Regions from separate parts of the Exiguobacterium sp. QJM3NY_9 genome, predicted to be linked through region 3. Evidence: riboswitches for the same ligand, from Rfam matches in the RefSeq annotation. Region 3 holds a riboswitch; each other region holds the start of a gene.
The links. A riboswitch is a leader RNA that binds a small molecule or an ion and turns the genes downstream of it on or off. The one in region 3 is predicted to bind S-adenosylmethionine.

Region 1 (3,274 bases), 1.2 Mb from region 3:
GATGAGCTTGGTCTCCCTTACCGCAGGAACGTCGGTGGTAGCGGGATCGTCGCGACCCTCAAAGGAAAACATCCTGGAAAGACCATCGCCATTCGGGCCGATTTCGATGCCCTGCCACTGCAGGAGGAAACGGATCTCGCCTTCCGTTCGATTCATCCGGGTGTCATGCATGCGTGTGGACATGACGGACATACGGCGATTGCACTCGGTCTTGCCTCGGCCTTTACAGCACTGCAAGAAGACCTTCACGGAACAATCGTGTTCATTCATCAACACGGGGAAGAAGTCTTCCCGGGTGGTGCCATTCAAATGATTGAAGACGGCTGTCTTGACGGGGTCGATGCAATTTTCGGTACGCATCTCGAAAATGACTTACCTGTCGGAACAATTGGCTATCACGCAGGACATACGCTGTGCGCCATCGATGAATTCGAAATCGTCGTCCACGGACAGGGTGGTCATGCGCAAGCCCCTCATAAAACACAAGATGCACTCGTCGCCGGGGCACAACTCGTCTGTAATCTCCAACACCTCGTCAGTCGGCGCGTTGATCCGTTTTCACCTGCCATCATCGCAATCGGTTCATTCCATGCCGGAACGGCTCCGAACATCGTTACTGGTGAGGCACGGATTGTCGGTGAAATCCGGACATTTGACGAAACACTCCGGCACCAGTTACGCCAGCAGGTCGATTTAGTTGCCCGGACGACGTGTGCCGGAATCGGTGCCAGCTATTCCATCGACTTTACGACGGGTTATCCATCCCTTTGGAATCATCCGGTAGAAACAAATCTCGTTAAAGAGGCGACGGCATTTTTAGGTGAAGCCCATGTCAAAGAACTTAAACCGATGATGGCAGCCGATGATTTCGCCTACTATTTAGAACGCGTCCCGGGAAGTTACTTCTTCACGGGCTCTGCCAAAACGGATGGGAGTACGATTTATCCGCAACATCACCCGAAATATGAAATCGATGAACAGGCATTGCTCATCGGCGCAAAAGCCTTAGGTGCAACCGTCCTTCATGCTTTACAATCTTAAGGATTGACTTTGTCGTTTTAGAGATGCTATTATCACATCAATGATAACGAATTTAATCAACTTCATATAACACTTATCAAGAGTGGACTGAGAGATCTGGATCGATGACGTCCCAGCAACCTGCCTTCAGTGGCAAGGTGCTACGACCAGCAAAGCGCAAGCTTTGGTTGATAAAAAGCGACGACTCCTTTTGCAACCAAGCAAAGGAGTCGTTTTCGTTTTCTCGCTGTCAGAGCACGAATCATTACAGGGCGACTACCGCCAGCGGAAAGGACGAGATATAGATGGAAAAAGCAACATTCGCAGGAGGCTGTTTCTGGTGCATGGTGACACCATTCGAGGAACTGCCCGGCATTCACGGAATTGTTTCCGGTTATACAGGAGGACAAATCGAAAATCCGACATACGAACAAATAAAAACAGGCACGACCGGTCATTCGGAGGTCGTCGAGATTACATTTGATCCGGCGTTATTCTCATACGAGCGGTTACTCGAACTTTACTGGCCGCAAACGGATCCGACTGACGCCGGCGGACAGTTCCAGGACCGTGGGACACAATACGCACCTGCCATCTTTTATCATACGGAAGAACAGCGCCTTGCTGCGATTGCTTCACGTGATGCGCTTGCTGCGAGCAATCGCTTTAAGCAGCCGATTGTCACACGAATCGAAGCGGCACAAGCCTTCTATCCGGCAGAAGACTATCATCAAAACTTCCACAAAAAGAATCCCGAGCACTACAAAAAAGACCGGAAAGCATCCGGTCGCGATGAATTCATCGATGTGGCTTGGAAAGAAGAAGTATCTGTCTAAACTAAAAAAAGCCCGCTTCGTGCGGGCTTTTCGTTTGTAGATACACTCTTATGAAGAGTGAATATGCTATAACAAGAGGCAATCCGTTCGCGCTCCCCTGTCTCGCCTCGTCTTCAAAGCGGCAATCTTCCGTGCCGCTACAGCAAAGCTGCAGGGTCGCGACCGATTACTTTTCGCTTTAAAAGCGATTCGAGACGGATTGCGCTCTAACACTACTCTATGATTTTCTCTGCGGTACACCCTGAAAGCTTCGTTTTTCGTTGACTCCTACGGGAAAAAGCGCGTGAACACGCGCTGCCAAGAGGCTGGCAAGACCCTGCTCGTTGTCCGTGAGGATCAAGGAGCAACGGCCTTGCGCCTCGCCCGAGGAAAGCAACGAAAAAGGAAGAAGCTTCCCCCCCCACGTTCCTTTGTCTGCATGCTTATTTAGTCAAAAGTTTTCAATTGTCTTTTTGATAAGGTAGCCTAAAAGGTTTTGATTTCTGTCGACTCTAGTTATTCATCACATTCATTAATGTATCCTTATGGTGACGCGCTAACTTGATCAATTCAAAATCGCCCGTACTAATTTTGGCTTTGAGGGTTTCAACTTCCCCCCATGCTAACTCATACTGTTTTTTATCAATGACACCTTGAGATAGAGCATCTTCCAGTTCATCAGTATCCATTATGTACATATCACCAGACGGTAGCAGAACGATGTCTAAAAATAAGTCCTCCCACCACGGACTTCCATTAGTAAAACCACTCTGCAAACAAATATCGATATACCACTGCACGATATTTCCATCAGCATCGAACATCGTCGTGACAGCATGGTGTGCATTTGAAGGGAACTGCTGAAGCCACATGTAACCATCATCCAAAATACAGACATGTTCCTTTTCATAATGAACGCTCAAGGGATGCGATACTTGAATGGCATGCAATAATGTTATATGCCCTTTAAACTCTTCTGTCTCGATTAATGACTGTGCGTACGCTCTCTTGCTGACCCGCTTCCACTCCGAACGTTTTCCATCTTTTCGCTTTAACATCTTCAGTCGCCCCATTCAACCATCACGATACCTTTTCCGACAAATCATCCGAAGATTCGATTTCTACGACTTGATACCGTTTCAACACAAAAATACCGGCTAGCATCACAAGCAATCCAGCGACTTGTCCGAGCGAAAGCTCAAGTTCCGGTAAACCGAACCAACCGAACAAGTCGACACATAATGCAAAACTCAGTTGCGAAATCAAGACGACCGAAATCGCAATCGATGGACCGAGCAGCTGAATCCCGCGCATCACACAAAAGACGACACCGACACCGACCAGACCACCGAATAAATAAAGCGGTTCGACCGTTTGAATGTTCGAGAATGTGCCACCCCGAAATAAGACTAGCGCAAACAGTGAACCGATGAACCCGA
Region 2 (3,274 bases), 1.2 Mb from region 3:
TCAAAGTCACATAAAATCCGGATTGTCATTTCGTGATCCCCCAAGCATCGAGGGCGACACGTAATTCCTCGTGCTGGCGGGCGGCACTTGTCAGTGATTCGCCGGCCAGTGCTGCGCCCAGTGCCTGGCGGAAAGCGGTGACTCCGGCCGCAGCACCTTGCGGATGACCGTGGACACCGCCCCCGGCATTGATGACAGAATCGACGCCGAAATCACGAACAAGCTGGGCGACGAGACCCGGGTGGATTCCGGCGGACGGGACCGGGAGAATTGTTTTGGTCTCACCGATTCGGGTCGCTTCGACGGCAATCCCGCGGGCCAAGTCTTTGGCGAGGGCGACATTCCCGTACGGCGACGGGAACAGTGTCAAGTCGGCACCGGCAATCCGCGGCAACGTTCCGAGCAGGACCGGGGCGGCAATCCCGTACTCGGGACTGGCGATCAAGGCACCGCTCAACGCCGGATGATTAAAGATCGGGACCGGGATTTCCGGATCGGCTGCCAGTTCCCGCAAGACATCAAGCCCGTATGTAAACGTGTTGAGCAGGAGGGCTGTCGCTCCGGCTTCGACCAGTCGTTTCGCCTGCTCTTTCAAGCGGAAGACCGGACCACTCAACGTAATCGCATAAAGGGCCCGTTTACCGGTCCGTTCATAGTGTGCATCGAGGACTTCCCGTCCAATCCGCGCCCGGTCGAGTGCCGGTGTCAGCGGATTGTCGTATAAGATTTCGTCATCCTTGACGAGATCAATCCCGCCGGCGAGCTGGGCTTCCAGTTGTTCCCGTAAAAAAACGATGTCCCGTCCGATGACGCCTTTGAAGATGCTCATCAACAGGGGGCGGTCATGGACTTGGATCAACTGGCGGACGCCCTCGATGCCGAATTTAGCACCGGGGAAATCCGGTGTGAACGAAGCGGGAAGCTGAAGATCCGTCAGTTTGATTTGACCGTCGAGTGACAGCTTGCCGAAGACGGTCGTCAAAATCGCCGAAAAGTCCCGTGAGACGTTGTGTTCCGGATAACGGATCGTGACATACCCTTTTCCGTCGTGTTCTTCCGTATGGACGACTTGTCCTTTAAAGGATTCAAGCTGTTGTTGTTCCAAGTGATTCAAATCGGTCCATGAGCCGACCGTCAGACCGAGGGCGATTTGCTCTGCCCGTTTTGGTAACTGATTGGTCACGCCGAGTTGGTAAGTTACGGTAATATACGCCATGATCGTCGTCTCTCCCTTGTTAAAAAATACAAAAATGGTCCCTCGTCAATGACAAGAGACCATGAAAAATTGCGCGTGGACTCTTATCTGTCAGCGTGTTAGCTGCAAGAATTAGCACCGTGCCAACTGGTCGGTTGCTGCGACATCATAGGGCTCGTCCCTCCGTCTGCTCTTGATAAGAATTGGATGAAATTGTGAAATCTAATTGCAATTTTTACATGAGATGGACGTGATGTCAAATAATTTTTTGAAAATTTATTTTTTTTGAAATCAGCTTCTATAGATGGCGGTCTTTTAAATGGTTTTTCACTAAAATTTGGAATTGACAGATGATTTAAGACGGGCGTAATATTCGAATCAACATCGAACACAACAACCACATATGACTCTTATCGTGAGTTGGCAGAGGGAATTGGCCCGAAGACGCCGCAGCAACCGACCATCCGGCACGGTGCTACATCCAACAGACATTCGTCTGAGAGATAAGAGGACGGATGATACCCCGCGCCTCTTTTCTATGACGAAAAGCGGCGTTTTTTTGTGTAGAAATGAAGGGGGAAGCAAGATGGCATATCAAGCATTTACAGAACAGGACGCCATTAAACGTGTCCGGGAACTCGGACTCATCGGACAGGAAGAAGCGACGGCAGAAGAAATCGGCGACGGGAACTTGAACTTAGTCTTTCGGATTCAGGCAGGGAAAGAACGTTTGATCTTGAAGCAGGCATTACCTTATGCAAAAGTCGTCGGGGAAAGCTGGCCCTTGTCACTCGAGCGGGCCTGGATCGAACAGTTGGCACTGAAGGAATTCGCAAAATACGCGACGCCATTCGTTCCACGGGTCTTTCATGCCAGTCATGAAGAAGCGTACACAGTGATGGAGGACTTGTCGCACCTGCAAATCGTTCGGACGGGATTGCTCGCCGGCGAAACGTATCCGCTCCTTGCAGAACATGTCGGTTCTTACTTGGCGCGGACGTTATTTTTCACGTCAGATTTTGCGCTCGGTCCAGTCGGAAAAAAGCAGGTCGCACGTGACTATTACAACCCGGATTTATGCGACATCACGGAAAAGTTAATCTTTACGGATCCGTTTTACGACGCGGAAACAAACAACATCGAGAGCGGCTTGGAAACAGACGTACAGCAGCTCTGGCAGGACGAAAAACTGAAGCGGGAAGTGGCGAAGCTCGAAACGTTGTTCATCACGAAAGGGGAAGCCTTATTACACGGGGATTTACATACAGGAAGCATTTTTGCTTCGGCGGGCGAAACGAAAATCATCGATCCGGAGTTCGCTTTTTACGGACCGTTCGGGTTTGATGTCGGTCAGTTCATTGCCCACCTCTGCTTTGCGGCGTATCCGAACTATGCTGAGTTGCAGGAGACGCGGGTGAAGGATATCGATACGTTCTGGCTGACGTTTGCTTCGACGTTCACGGCACTTTGGGAACGGGAAGCCGTCGAACCTTTCCGGACGGTACCCGGGCTTGTCGATGATGTCCTCAGTACAATTCTCCAAGACGCGCTCGGTTTCGCCGGTTGTGAACTGATCCGGCGGACGATTGGTTTGGCACCGGTCGCTGATTTGGAACAAATTCCGGATGCTGCGACGCGCCTCGAACGGAAACGTCATGCCCTACGCCTCGGGACGGCATTGATTAAACGGCGCGGCGAATGTAAGACGTTTACTGACCTCCGGAATTTCGACGTGACGGAGGAATTGAGCCGATGAGCGAGTTTATCCGTAGTGTCATCTATGAGCGGGCGTGCTTAATGATCCTTGATCAGACCCGTCTTCCGCAAGAAGAACGGTACGAAGTCATTCATGATTTGGCGCAAGCGGTCGAGGCAATTAAACAACTTCGTGTCCGGGGGGCGCCGGCAATCAGTCTGTTTGGTGGTTTCGTCCTCGTGCAGGAAGCGTTTCGGACGACGGGATCGCTTGACGAGGTCAAACAAAAACTGTTGACGGTATCGGCGGAATTACTGGCGACCCGGCCGACCGCCGTCAATTTGCAGAACGTACTCGATGCGCTGAATCAGCTTATCCTTTCG
Region 3 (3,274 bases):
TATGAGTACTCGCGCACAGCAAACCCGACGCGGACGAGCATCGAACGATTGATTGCTGATCTTGAAGGAGGCGTCCGTGGATTCGCGTTCGGATCAGGAATGGCGGCGATTCATGCTGTCTTCAATCTGCTTCAGTCTGGCGACCACATCGTCATGACGGACGACGTCTACGGCGGAACGTTCCGCTTGATGCAACGTGTCCTACCGAAGTTCAACATCGAAGTGACATTCGTCGATACGACGGATCTCAGCGCGACGGAAGCGGCGATTCAGGACAACACGAAGATGCTCTACGTCGAGACACCGACGAACCCGTTATTAAAAGTGACGGACATCGAAGCGATTGCAGCCATCACGCGTCGTCACGACTTGAAGCTCGTCGTCGACAACACGTTCGCGACACCGTACTTGCAACAACCAATCGCGCTTGGGGCAGATATCGTGCTGCATAGTGCAACGAAATACATTGGCGGCCATTCGGACGTCGTCGCAGGGCTTGTCGTCGTCAACGATGATACGCTCGGCGAAGAACTCCACTTCATCCAAAACTCGACGGGTGGAATTCTCGGACCGCAAGACAGCTTCTTGCTTGTCCGTGGATTACGGACGCTCGGTATCCGGATGGAAGCGATTGAAGAGACAGCACATGAACTTGTCAGCTTCCTGCAAGCGCAAGACGTCGTCTCGAACATCTTCTACCCGGGACTTGCATCGCATCCCGGTCATGCGATCCAGCAAAAACAAGCGACTGGTTTCGGCGGGATGATCAGCTTTGATGTCGGTTCAGCTGCAAATGCAGAGAAACTTGTGGAAGCATCACACTTCTTCACGCTTGCTGAAAGCTTAGGGGCGGTCGAAAGTTTGATTTCCGTTCCGGCACGGATGACACATGCATCGATTCCAGCAGAACGTCGGGCGGAACTCGGCATCACGGATGGTCTCGTCCGGATCTCGGTCGGACTTGAAGATGCAGAGGATTTGAAAGAAGATTTAACGCATGCTTTCAGTCTGCTCGAAAAAGTTTCTGAAAAAACTGTTTGACAAGCAAAATAACCCCTGCTAATATTCAAAATATATTAAAAACAACTAAATACCGATAACTCTTATCAAGAGTGGTGGAGGGACTGGCCCGATGAAACCCGGCAACCGCGGAATTTATTTCCGAAGTGGTGCTAATTCCAGCAGACGAACGTCTGCAAGATGAGAGCAAATGGTTTTGTGTACTGAAAGTGCGCGCGTTTGCTCTAAAACGTGCGCACTTTTTTTATGTTTAGGAGGGACAGTAGTGATTCGTTTACAGGATGTAGGAAAGATTTATCGCTCGAAGCGCGGCGAAGTCGAAGCTGTCGCAAACGTCGATCTCACGATTGAGCGCGGCGAAATTTTCGGAATAATTGGTTATTCCGGTGCAGGGAAGTCAACCTTGATTCGCCTGCTGAACATGTTAGAAGCACCGACAAGCGGTTCGATTCAAATTGACGGTGTCGAGATGACGACGTTACGACCGAAAGAATTACGCGGCGTCCGGAAAAATGTCTCGATGGTCTTTCAGCACTTTAACTTGCTCTGGTCACGGACAGTCGAAGAAAATATCATGTTCCCGCTCGAACTCGGCGGATATCCGAGAGCACGCCGGAAAGAACGCGTCGCCGAACTGATTCAACTCGTCGGACTCGACGGCCGCGAAGGTGCCTATCCGTCGCAACTCTCCGGTGGACAAAAACAACGGGTCGGGATTGCCCGCGCACTGGCATCAAACCCGGACGTCCTATTATGTGACGAGGCGACAAGCGCCCTTGATCCGAAAACGACGGACTCGATCTTAGAGTTACTCGTCGATATCAATAAAAAACTGAAACTGACGATCGTCTTGATCACACACGAGATGCACGTCATTCAAAAAATCTGTAATCGGGTCGCCGTCATGGAGGCCGGGAAAATCGTCGAGCAGGGACCTGTTTCAGAAGTCTTCCGGCATCCGAAACAAGCGATGACAAAAGAGTTCGTCAAACAGCTGACATCGTCTACAGAAAACGAGTTGACGTTCGCGAAACTCCGTGAACGCTATCCGACAGGGAAAATCGTCCAGCTGACATTCGTCGGTTCGACAGCAGAAAGTCCGATCCTCGCAGAAGTCATGAAAGATTCGACCTTATTATTTAATATCATTGGCGGGAACGTCGGACAGACGCAAGACGGTGCACTCGGAACGTTGTTCGTCCAACTGATTGGTGCGGCACATGAAACACAAGCGGTCATCGCGAAGCTTCAAGCGAGTGACGTGGAAGTGGAGGTGGATCACCGATGAGTACATTTTTTAACGACCTTGATTGGGAAATGGTCTGGACGGCGACTGGCAGTACCGTCTATATGACAGTTGTTGCCGGAATCGCGACATTTGTTCTCGGACTGGTCATCGGTCTGTTGTTATACGCGACGAATGAAGACTTGTTGTTTAAGAACCGGGCAGTGTATTCCGTGCTCAGCTTTTTAGTCAATGTCTTCCGCTCAATTCCGTTTATCATTTTGTTGATTTTATTAATTCCGATTACACTCATCATCGTCGGGTCGTTCTTAGGGCCGACAGCAGCACTTCCGGCACTGATTCTTGGGGCGGCACCGTTTTACGGGCGGATGGTCGAACTCGCACTCCGTGAAGTCGACAAAGGTGTCATCGAAGCAGCGGAATCGATGGGGGCAACGAAGTTCCAAATCATTTATAAAGTGTTGATTCCGGAAGCACTACCAGCAATCGTCTCCGGTATCACCGTCACGCTCGTCGCGCTCGTCGGTTACACGGCAATGGCCGGAGTAGTCGGAGGAGGAGGACTCGGGGACATGGCATATATCGAAGGTTTCCAGCGTTCTCAAAACGATGTCATCGCCATCGCGACATTGTTGATTCTCGTCATCGTCTTCATCATTCAAATTATTGGTGACCTGCTCGTAAAAGCAATCGATAAACGATAATACTATTTTAGTTAACTTGGGAGGAATTATTCATGAAACTTTGGAAAAAATTCGTCGGTACAGCAGCAGTATCCGTCTTAGCAGTCAGTCTTGCAGCATGCGGGGAAGAGTCGTCAGGAGACGACGCGAAGACACTTGTCATCGGTGCTTCAAACGTTCCCCATGCTGAAATCCTAGAGCACGTTCAAAAAGAGTATGAAGCAAAAGGCTACAAACTCGAAATCAAAAAGTTCCAAGATTATGTGTTGCCGAACAAGGCACTCGCTGAAAAAGAAATCGATGCAAACTATTTCCAACACGTTCC

Region 1: another riboswitch for S-adenosylmethionine. It lies ahead of msrA (peptide-methionine (S)-S-oxide reductase MsrA); the one in region 3 lies ahead of AC0VYQ_RS12015 (methionine ABC transporter ATP-binding protein).
Region 2: another riboswitch for S-adenosylmethionine. It lies ahead of mtnK (S-methyl-5-thioribose kinase); the one in region 3 lies ahead of AC0VYQ_RS12015 (methionine ABC transporter ATP-binding protein).

The regions. Positions count from the first base shown of each region.
Region 1 is NZ_CM149679.1:446,263-449,536, reverse strand. Features, by position in the region: gene AC0VYQ_RS02270 (M20 metallopeptidase family protein) at 1-1,041, shown strand, start outside; SAM riboswitch class I at 1,112-1,218, shown strand; gene msrA (peptide-methionine (S)-S-oxide reductase MsrA) at 1,326-1,856, shown strand; gene AC0VYQ_RS02260 (ribonuclease FAU-1 family protein) at 2,348-2,893, opposite strand; gene AC0VYQ_RS02255 (DMT family transporter) at 2,916-3,274, opposite strand, start outside.
Region 2 is NZ_CM149679.1:470,359-473,632, forward strand. Features, by position in the region: gene AC0VYQ_RS02385 (2-hydroxy-3-keto-5-methylthiopentenyl-1-phosphate phosphatase) at 1-29, opposite strand, end outside; gene AC0VYQ_RS02390 (2,3-diketo-5-methylthiopentyl-1-phosphate enolase) at 26-1,252, opposite strand; SAM riboswitch class I at 1,297-1,398, opposite strand; SAM riboswitch class I at 1,603-1,705, shown strand; gene mtnK (S-methyl-5-thioribose kinase) at 1,782-2,951, shown strand; gene mtnA (S-methyl-5-thioribose-1-phosphate isomerase) at 2,948-3,274, shown strand, end outside.
Region 3 is NZ_CM149679.1:2,342,913-2,346,186, reverse strand. Features, by position in the region: gene AC0VYQ_RS12020 (bifunctional cystathionine gamma-lyase/homocysteine desulfhydrase) at 1-1,041, shown strand, start outside; SAM riboswitch class I at 1,101-1,207, shown strand; gene AC0VYQ_RS12015 (methionine ABC transporter ATP-binding protein) at 1,286-2,308, shown strand; gene AC0VYQ_RS12010 (methionine ABC transporter permease) at 2,305-2,970, shown strand; gene AC0VYQ_RS12005 (MetQ/NlpA family ABC transporter substrate-binding protein) at 3,003-3,274, shown strand, end outside.